One region of the Tardiphaga sp. vice304 genome, then DNA from elsewhere that is predicted to be linked to it. Evidence: predicted binding sites of a transcription regulator. Region 1 holds the regulator's gene; each other region holds the start of a gene.
The links. The regulator PhoB, encoded in region 1, activates phosphate uptake and scavenging genes when phosphate is short. The targets are predictions, from matches to a motif close to TGTCATNNANCTGTCAT.
Positions count from the first base shown of each region.

Region 2: ppk2 (polyphosphate kinase 2) is a predicted target of PhoB. The motif match lies at 1,721-1,737, and genes of this name have one in related genera.
Region 3: FNL56_RS21820 (esterase-like activity of phytase family protein) is a predicted target of PhoB. The motif match lies at 1,288-1,304, and genes of this name have one in related genera.

Region 1 covers NZ_CP041402.1:1,396,198-1,399,473, forward strand. Annotated here, with positions in the region: gene pstB (phosphate ABC transporter ATP-binding protein PstB) at 1-192, shown strand, start outside; gene phoU (phosphate signaling complex protein PhoU) at 218-928, shown strand; gene phoB (phosphate regulon transcriptional regulator PhoB) at 945-1,661, shown strand; gene FNL56_RS06615 (cytosine permease) at 1,818-3,230, opposite strand.
Region 2 covers NZ_CP041402.1:4,778,949-4,782,224, reverse strand. Annotated here, with positions in the region: gene FNL56_RS22825 (amino acid ABC transporter substrate-binding protein) at 1-585, opposite strand, end outside; gene ppk2 (polyphosphate kinase 2) at 745-1,671, opposite strand; gene FNL56_RS22815 (methyl-accepting chemotaxis protein) at 1,774-3,276, opposite strand, start outside.
Region 3 covers NZ_CP041402.1:4,577,857-4,581,132, reverse strand. Annotated here, with positions in the region: gene FNL56_RS21820 (esterase-like activity of phytase family protein) at 1-1,229, opposite strand, end outside; gene FNL56_RS21815 (Bug family tripartite tricarboxylate transporter substrate binding protein) at 1,444-2,418, opposite strand; gene FNL56_RS21810 (sensor histidine kinase) at 2,536-3,276, opposite strand, start outside.

The DNA of each region.
Region 1 (3,276 bases):
TTGATCGACGAGTTGAAGAACGACTACACCATTGCCATCGTCACCCACAACATGCAGCAGGCGGCGCGCGTTTCTGACAGCACCGCCTTCATGTATCTCGGCGAGTTGATCGAATTCGGCCCGACCAACAAGATCTTCACCTCGCCGACAGATCGCCGTACCCAGGATTACATCACCGGCCGGTTCGGCTGACGCGTTGAACGCGGGAGGGATTGATATGGCTTTCGAACACACGACCAAGGCCTTCGACGGCGACCTGCAGGAATTGACCCGGCTGGTCGCTGAAATGGGTGGTCTCGCGGAGCGGCAGATCACCGATTCCGTCGACGCCTTGGTGCGTCGCGACATTCCGCTGGGAATGAAGGTGGCCGCCGCCGACCAGGAAATCGACCAACTGCAGCGCGTCATCGAAGAGCGTGCCGTGCTCACCATTGCCCGGCGTCAGCCGATGGCGGTGGATCTGCGCGAGATCGTTGGCGCGATGCGGGTTGCCACCGATCTGGAGCGGATCGGCGATCTCGCCAAGAACATCGGCAAGCGCGTCAATGCGTTGGACAGCGACTTCCATCCGCTGAAGCTGATCCGCGGCCTCGAACACATGACTGATCTGGTGCGCTCGCAGGTCAAGGCCGTGCTCGATGCCTACGCCGCGCATGATCTGCCGGCGGCGATGGCGGTGTGGAAGGGCGACGAGGAGATCGACGCGATCTGCACCTCGCTGTTCCGCGAACTGCTGACCTACATGATGGAAGATCCGCGCAACATCTCGTTCTGCATCCATCTGATGTTCTGCGCCAAAAACATCGAGCGGATCGGCGATCATGCCACCAACATCGCCGAAACCGTATTCTACATGATTGAGGGCGAAGCGATCCTGGACAAGCGCCCGAAGGGCGATATGACCAATTTCGCCAACGCCCCGGTTTAACGAGAGAGACAAGCCCATGAACGCGCGCATTCTGGTGGTCGAAGACGAAGAAGCGCTGACCACGCTGCTGCGCTACAACCTCGACGCCGAAGGCTACGAGGTCGAGACCGTCGCCCGCGGCGACGACGCCGACACCCGCTTGAAAGAGCGGGTGCCGGATCTGGTGGTGCTGGACTGGATGCTGCCGGGCCTGTCGGGCATCGAATTGTGCCGCCGGCTGCGCGCGCGTCCGGAGACCAAGTCGCTGCCGATCATCATGCTGACGGCGCGCGGCGAGGAAAGCGAACGCGTCCGAGGCCTGGCCACCGGCGCCGACGATTACATCGTCAAGCCGTTCTCGGTGCCGGAGCTGCTGGCCCGCGTGAAGGGCCTGTTGCGCCGTGCCGCGCCGGAGCGGCTGGCGACCGTGCTGTCGTTCGGCGACATAGAGCTCGACCGCGACAAGCGCCGCGTCGTTCGTTCCGGCCGGCCGATCGATCTCGGCCCGACCGAATATCGCCTGCTCGAATTCTTCCTCGAACATCCCGGCCGGGTGTTCAGCCGCGAGCAACTGCTCGACAGCGTGTGGGGCCGCGATATCTATATCGACGAGCGCACCGTCGACGTGCATATCGGCCGTCTGCGCAAGATCCTCAACCCGCGCGGCGAGCAGGATCCGATCCGCACCGTGCGCGGCGCCGGCTACGCGCTGGACGACCGCTTCGCCAGCATCAGCGCCGAACAGGCAAGCTGAGCGAGCAGAGTTCTTAGCGCTCGCTTGCTTGCCATCCCACATCAAATTCTAGCCGCGACCCTCGGTTACCTCTCCCCGGCGGGGAGAGGTAACCGTGCGTCGCGGCTGGGCTAGAGACCGAACGTCGTTTTCGTAAAAAGGTGGTGCGGGAGGTGTTTACTCCGCCGGGCTCGCGATCGCCGGCGCCGTGGCAGCGTACTTGTCCATCGCAAGATAAACACCGCCCGCCACCAGAATCCCGGCCAGCCAGCTCAAATCGGCGCCGCCCAGCAGGTTGATCGAGATCGGTCCCTGCAGCGTCGGCACCAGCCCGTCCTGAAACAGCCATGCGGCGACCAAGCCGACGCCGAAGGCGATCATTCCGCTCCAATTGATATCGCCATAGGCGCTCGTCTGCGGAGACTTGTAGAGTTCGGCGACGTCGATCACGCCCTTCCGCTTCACGAAGAAGTCCGCGAGGATCACGCCGGCATAGGGGCTCATCCACATCAACAGGCTGATCAGCCAGTTGTCGAACGCCTTGGCGAAAGACGGCGCAGAGATGAAGTAGATCGTCACCGCATAGCCGGCGACACCGACGATCAGCGCCAGCGCCGTGCGCGACAGTTTGAGGCCCATGCTCAACGCCGCCAGCGCCGCCGAATAGACGTTGAGGATGTTGCTGGCGATCGGCCCATGCAGAACCATCAAGAGCACCAGCAGCGCGGCAACGCCGCCGAACACCGCGCTGACCATCTTGGCCGGATCGGCATCCAGCGTTACCGACGCGATGGTAGCGCCGAGGACAGCGAGCCACACCGAGGGCACGAACATGCCGATGTAGCTGTACCAGAAGACCTGTCTCGAGGAGATGGTGCGCGGCACGAAGCGCGAATAGTCCGAGGCCCAGGTCACCCACGAGATTCCCCAGCCGACGCCGACGGCGGTCATCAGCAGCGTCAGCATCGCCAGATGCGCGCCGGGCTCCAGCGACGTCTTGAGGCCCCAATTGACGACGCCGGCCTGGCTCCAGGCCAGGATGCTCATCAGCACCATGATCGCCACGGTCGCCGGCACGGTGTACTTCTCGAAGGTACGGATGGCATAGAAGCCATAGATGCCGATCATCACCTGCAGCACCATCACGAGGGTGATGACGAGGAAGTTCGCGGTCCAGGTGTCACTGATGCCGAACTGGGCGAGGATGGCCATCGAGATCTTGGCGGGGAAGTAGGTGTTGACCCCGATCCAGCCCAGCGTCATCAGGAACATCAGCAGGCTCGGCAGATAGGCGCCGCGACGGCCGAAGGCGGCACGGCTCAATACCATCTGGTTGACGCCGGTCTTGTGGCCCATCACCGTGAAGGCGCCGAAGATTGCGCAGCCGATCAGGTTGCCGATCACGATCACGGCGATCGTTTCCAGCAGGCCGAGCTTGAGAATAATGCCGAGCGCGCCGAGCGCCCAGTTCACCGGCGCGATGTTGGCGCCGGCCCAGATCCACATTTGCTGCGGTCCGGTGGAATCCCGGTCGGCGTCGGGAATGGGTTCGATGCTGTGAATGTCGGCCCGCAACTCGGAATTCGTCATGCTCGCCCCCGCTGATGAAAACTACCGGCGAAAGCGATCAGCAAGA
Region 2 (3,276 bases), 2.4 Mb from region 1:
GCCGGACAGATCGATGCCAAAGCCGTCGGCGATGCTGGCCATCGCCACGGTGTCGCCGATCTTGCCCTCGGAGCGCAGCTTCACCAGCAGTTCGACCAGCGTGTTGGCGGCGCCGGCGCTGGTGCCGAGCAGCCAGAAGCTGTTTGGCCAGCGCTTGGCCAGTTCGGGCGCGCGGTCGGTCACCGCGGTGGCAGCCAGATGCGGGTAGCCGGCCTTGTTGAGGATCGGCCCCACCGCGAGGTTGAGTCCGGTGCCCCATGGCGGCAGGATGAAATCGACCTTGTCCTGGGTGATCAGCCGGTCGAGGGCTTTCGCGGCCTCTTCCGCGCTGGAGCGGTCGTCATACTGGACGACTTCGATCGGCACGCGCTTGTCGCCGAGCTTGAGGCCGCCGGCGGCGTTCACTTCCTTGACCCACAGATCGTAGTTCGGGATCGTGGTAACCGCGGCGCCGCCGGCGCCCGGGCCGGTGCGCGAGATCGCATAGCCGATCTTGACTGAGGTCTGCGCCTGAACAGTTGCGCTCGCGCCGCAGGCAGCCATTGCCAGCAGTCCCGCCGCAAAGCGGGTGAATGGTGAAAGCATGTCGTCCTCCCCGGAGCCCCGTCGCCTTTCCGGCGATCGATCGCGCTACTTAAGCGGGCATTTTTACCGTTGTCCATGCGAACAACGAGGGACGCATCGGCAATCGCTGCTGCGGTGCAGGGGCGTTTCGCCGCAGGGCGGTGCGGCGGTTGCGGTCTGTCAGTAGCGCTGCGGCACGTAGAGCTCCGGCGGCACCGGCGTGCGGTGATAATCGGGATTGCGCACGCGCGGGGGCAGTTCGACCGGCGGCTGCGCGATCTCCTGATACGGAATCTGCTCCAAGAGATGCGCGATGCAGTTCAGCCGTGCCTTCTTCTTGTCGACGGCCTCGACGACGTGCCACGGCGCTTCCGCGATGTGGGTGCGGGCCAGCATGGCTTCCTTGGCCTTGGTGTAGTCCTCCCAGCGGCTGCGTGCCTGCACGTCCATCGGGCTCAGCTTCCACTGCTTGAGCGGATCGGCGATCCGCATGCTGAAGCGCAGGTGCTGCGCTTCGTCGGTGATCGAGAACCAGTACTTGATCAAAATGGTGCCCGAACGCACCAGCATGCGCTCGAATTCCGGCACCGAGCGGAAGAACTCTTCTACCTCGTCCTCGGTGCAGAAGCCCATCACGCGCTCGACGCCGGCGCGGTTGTACCAGGAGCGGTCGAACAAAACGATCTCGCCGCCGGCCGGCAGATGCGAAACATAACGCTGGAAGTACCACTGGCTGCGTTCGCGCTCGCTGGGTGCCGGCAAGGCGGCGACGCGGCAGACGCGCGGGTTGAGCCGCTGCGTGATGCGCTTGATGACGCCGCCCTTGCCGGCGGAGTCGCGGCCCTCGAAGATCACCACGACTTTCAGTTTGTGATGCTGCACCCAGCTCTGCAATTTGACGAGCTCGCCCTGCAGGCGGAACAGTTCCTTGAAATACAGCCGGCGATCGAGCGTCTCCTGCGGGGTGTGGCCTTCCATTTCGTTGGTCAGCGCATCGAGCCGCTCGTCGTCGATCTCCAGCTCGATTTCTTCGTCGAAGCCGTCGAGCATTTCCTCGCGGATGCGGTCGTGGGCGGATTGCACGTCGTCGATGGAAAGATTGGTCATCAGGGCTCCGCGGGGGGGATCGAAAGATCGCCGTTATCACCCCACGCAAATGTCACCCGTGTGACAAACGTTCCAAAGCAGCGGCGATCGGCCGCTGCGTCGTCAGAGCTTGTAGGCCATGCGGAACTCGCCCCAGTGCCGGCCCTGGACGCGGATCGGGACGTCGATCTCGCGCATCATTACGGTGACGTTGTTGCCCATGTCGCGGGCGTAGCTCTGGATCAGATAAGCGCGGGTGTTGCGGCCGGCGGCGAGACCCGCGGGGTCGTTGAAGATGCGGCGGTTGCGTGAATTGGCAGTGTTGAAGGCGACGTCGCCGGGACGCTGCGGTTTGGAATAGATGCTGTTGTGCACCGGCAGATAGCCGTTGCGGTCGATCGCCGCACAGAACGCCATCCGCTGGTCGGTCGCCAGCAGCCTGTCCTGGAAGTCGGGCAGAGCGCGGTCGGCCCAGTCGAGGATTTTCGTACGCACCTGGACCGGGTTGGAGCCGGCGATCTCGACATAGCTCTCGTCGAACATGTCCTCGATGCGGACGGCGCCGCGGGCGACGCCATCGGCGAAGATCTTGGTGATGGCTGCGCCGGCGTCGATCGCGCGGGTGACGAATTCGGTGTTCTCATCGTGGATCGCCCATAGCCGGTCTTCGATGCGATCGAGCAGTCGGGCATCGGGCGTCACGAACAGCGCGCGGGCGCCGGCCGGCGAATGATCCGCGATGCGCAGCCGGCAGGCGCCGACGTCCGCCAGATCCGCCGCGACGATGTCGTTGCGTGCCAAGGAGGCCGCCCCCGGTCCGCCGATCAGGACGCCTTCCAGCGAGATCTCGTAGACCGGGGCGGTCAGCGGGCCGCTGCGGCTCTGCAGCGTGATCTGCAGGTGGCAGGGCAGCCGTTCGCGCTTGCGCTCCTCCTCGCGTTCGCTCTGGCGCAGCAGCACCGCGCAACGCGCCTTCAGCTTGGAGGCAAAGGTCGTGACCGCCCGGCCGGCCTGCGCCACATCTTTACCATGCGCGGCGGCCTCATTGGCCGCCTGGTCGATTTCGGCGGCGCTGTCGCTCACCGAGACGATGAACTCGGAGGCCTGCGCGGCATTGCCGGATATCTCGCCGGTGGTGGCATTCTGTTCGGCGACCGAGTCGTTGACGCTGGCAAAGACCGGGCGGATCGCTTCGATCGCGCTGGAGATCCGGTGCACGGCATCGACCGAGCCGGCAGCGTCTTTCTGCAGGGCGTCGATCTTGCGCTCGATTTCCTTGGTGGCGTCCTGGGTCTGCACCGCCAGCGCCTTGACCTCGGTGGCGACCACCGCAAAGCCGCGCCCGGCCGCGCCCGCGCGCGCCGCCTCGATCGTGGCGTTGAGCGCCAGCATCGTGGTCTGGCGTGCGATCTGTGCGATCAGGGTGACGACGTTGCCGATCGCCGCCGATGAATCGCGCAACCGGTCGACGGTCACGCTGGCCTCCTGCGCGGCGGCGCCGGCCTCGTCGGCGAGTCGGCTGGCGTGGCGGACCTGGCTGCCGATCCCTTCGGCCGAATGGGTGAATTTGTCGGCGGCCTGGGAAAAGGTGGTGGCGGTCGATTGCGCCGCCTGCGTGCGTTCGGC
Region 3 (3,276 bases), 2.6 Mb from region 1:
ACGAGATCGACGTTCTCGATGGTGAAGAACGGGAAGGTCAGCACGCCGTCGTTCAGCGGCTTGCGGGCCACCTTGTCGGGGTCCTGGATCTTCATCAGGTCGATGAAGCCGATCTTGCGCACCGGCTTGCCGACATTGGCGTCGTTCATCTCGATCTTGAACACACGCTTGAACTTCGCCAGATCCGGGAAGCAGTCGGTGCCGCGCTTGCCCTCGGCGCAGGCCTTGTCCTTGGTCCCTTCGCCATTGTCGCGCTCGATGATCAGGCCGTTGTCGGCGCTGATCATGTTAAAATCGCCGATCGCATGGCCATTGTTCTCGAACACATACTGCCAGTAACGCCCGGTGAACTTCTCCGCCTTGACGTCGAACTCGAGAATTCGCGCGGCTTCCTTGCCGTCGACCTTCTCCCAATCCTTCTTCTCGGCATCCCAGATCGGGCCTTCCAGCAGGCCGTACAGGAAGCGGCCGTCCTTCGACGCCGCAAAGCCTTCATAGCCCTTGGAGCGGCGCAGGTTGACGTTGGTGAAGGTGGCGCCCGGCGCGCCAGGCGACTGCACCTGCCAATGGTCCGGCGAACGCACCGGCTTGCCGTCGGCGACGGTGTCGAACACGGCAAGAACCTTACCGGTCATGTCGGCCTTGATGATATAGGGGCCGAATTCCTCGCCGAGCCAGAAGTTGCCGTCGACGATCTGGAAGCCTTCGGTGTCGACGTCGGCGCCGGTGAGATAGCGCTTCGCGGTGTCCTCGTGGACGATGCGGAACGGCACCTTCTTGTCGGGGTCGTGCAGGAACACGGTGGCCTGGCGTTCGACCTTGCCGTTCTTCCAGTCGATCTTGTGGTGATTGAGATAGATCATGTAGTCGGCGGAGGTGTAACGCGAGCCGGCGCCGTTGTCGGTCAGCACCCAGAACGAACCGTCTGGCATCACCTTGATGCCGGAATGGCCCTGCAGCGGCTGGCCCTTCATCGGCAATGCGACGCCGGTTTCGCGCTCATAGGACTTGCCCATCACGGTGCCCAGCGCATCGACGCGCTTGCCGGTGGTGTATTTGCCCGAGGTCTTCAGGTCGTTCGGCGCATCCGCCGGGGCCTCGATGGTCGACAGCGCCGGCAGCACGGCGTGGCCGGCGAGCTTGGCGGGAAACTCGCCCTCGCTTTGCGCAAAGGCCGCGGACGACAGCAGCACGATCGACGCGACGGAACAGAGCAGTGAATGGCGCATGGTGGTTCTCCCAGAGCTATTGACGTGGCGAGTTCTGGGGGGTGGTCGTTACGGCCTGCTGACGGTTTGACGACGGGAGCGTGACAGTCGGGGAGAGCGGTGGGACATGACGCCGCGCTGCGGGTTAGTGCGCGCGCGTGTCTCTCGACATCTTTTCCACGTCGTCCCGGCTTGCGCTCCCACGCTGGCTCGCCGGGACGATACAGATTGGATTTTACTGCTTCTCGATCTTCGCGTTGGTGATCAGTCTCTCCCACAGCACCAGTTGCTCCTTCACGAACGTATCGAGCTCCTCCGGCGTCCCTGAAAACGCGTCCATGCCGAGCTCCGCCAGCCGGGCCTTCATCTCCGGCTTCTCGACGATCTTGCGGATCTCGCTGTTCAGCCTCGTCACGATCTCCTTCGGCAGGCCGGCGGGGCCGAAATAGGCCTGCCAGGAGGTGATGTTGAAATCCGGTACGCCGGCTTCCTGCATGGTGGGCAGCTCCGGCACCAGCGGCGAGCGCTTGGTCGTGGTGACGGCGAGTGCGCGCAGCGCCTTGCCGGTGACGTGCGGCAGGCCGCTCGGCACGTCGGTGAACATCATGTCGATGCGGCCGCCGATCACGTCGTTCATCGCCGGTGGCGAGCTCTTGTAGGGCACATGCAGCATCTCGATGCCGGCGTTGCGCGCAAAAGTGGCGCCCGACACGATCGCCGACGAACTGCCGGACGCATAGGTCAGCTTGCCCGGATTGTCACGGCCGTAGGCCACCAACTCGGCGACCGTCTGGGCCTTCACGTCGTTGTTGACCACCAGCATGAAGGGCAGGTCGCCGGTGCGCGCAATCGCCGTGAAATCCTTCACCGGATCGTACGTCATGGTCTTGAGCAGGAAGGGGTTCGCCGAATGCGATGTGTTGGTGGTGACGAACAAGGTGTAACCATCCGGCGCCGCACGCGCGACATAGGTCGCCGCGATCGAGCCGTTGGCGCCGGGCTTGTTCTCGATCACGATCGGCACACCGAGCGCTATGCCGAGCTGCTGGGAGATGATCCGCGTGGTCACATCGGTGCCGGAGCCGGCGGCAAACGGCAATACCAGCGTGACGGTGCGGTTCGGGTAGGTTGAAGTCTGTGCGGATGCGGCGCTGGTGAGGCTTGCTGTAACAACAGCGGCAGCCAACCATCGAATTCCGTGACGCAAAATCATTCTGTCGCTCTCCCTGCGCGCCGGCCTTGGTGGCCGGCTGTTGTTGCGGGCAGGCTAAACGAGGTTGGCGCGATCAGGAAGCCCTCCCGGCTGTCGTCCCGCGAAAGCCTGTGCTCAATCCAGCGCGCTCTCGATGGTGCAGACGACGCCGGTCGGCAGGAAGTCGACGGTCGCGCTGCCGCCGAGCTGGTCGCGGGCGCCGCGTTCGATCAGACGCGATCCGAAACCCCTGCGTGTCGGGGCGTGCACATGTGGGCCGCCGGTCTCGACCCAGGTCAGGTGCAGCCCGTCGTGGTCCGGCTCGGTCAGATGCCACGCGATGCTGATGCAGCCCGTGTCGTTTGCCAGCGCGCCGTATTTCGCGGCATTGGTGGCGATCTCGTGCAGGATCATCGACATCATCACCGCGCGCGGCGGCGCCAGCGGCACCTTCGGGCCATGAATGTGCACGCGGCTCGAGCCGATCACCGCATAGGGCTGCAGCACGCGGTGCACGACGTCGTGGATGCCGGCGCCGGTCCACTTCTCCTGGCTGAGCAGGTCATGCGCGCGGGCCAGCGCGCCGAGCCGGCCGTCGAAGGCGTCGCGTTCGGCCTTGCTGGCGCTGCGGAAGGTCTGGCTGGCGATCGCCTGCAGCACCGCGAGCGTATTCTTGACGCGGTGGTTGAGTTCTTCCACCAGCAGCACGTGCAGCGCCTCGCCGCGCGCGATCGCGCTGGCCATGCGAAGCGCAAAGCCGATCCCGATCAATAGCAACAGCACGCCGATCGCGATGGTGATGGCGAGATCGCGCCACAGCGGAGAGGCCAGCGAGGCCTGCGCGATCCCGACGCCGATGATCCATCCCGAGACCTG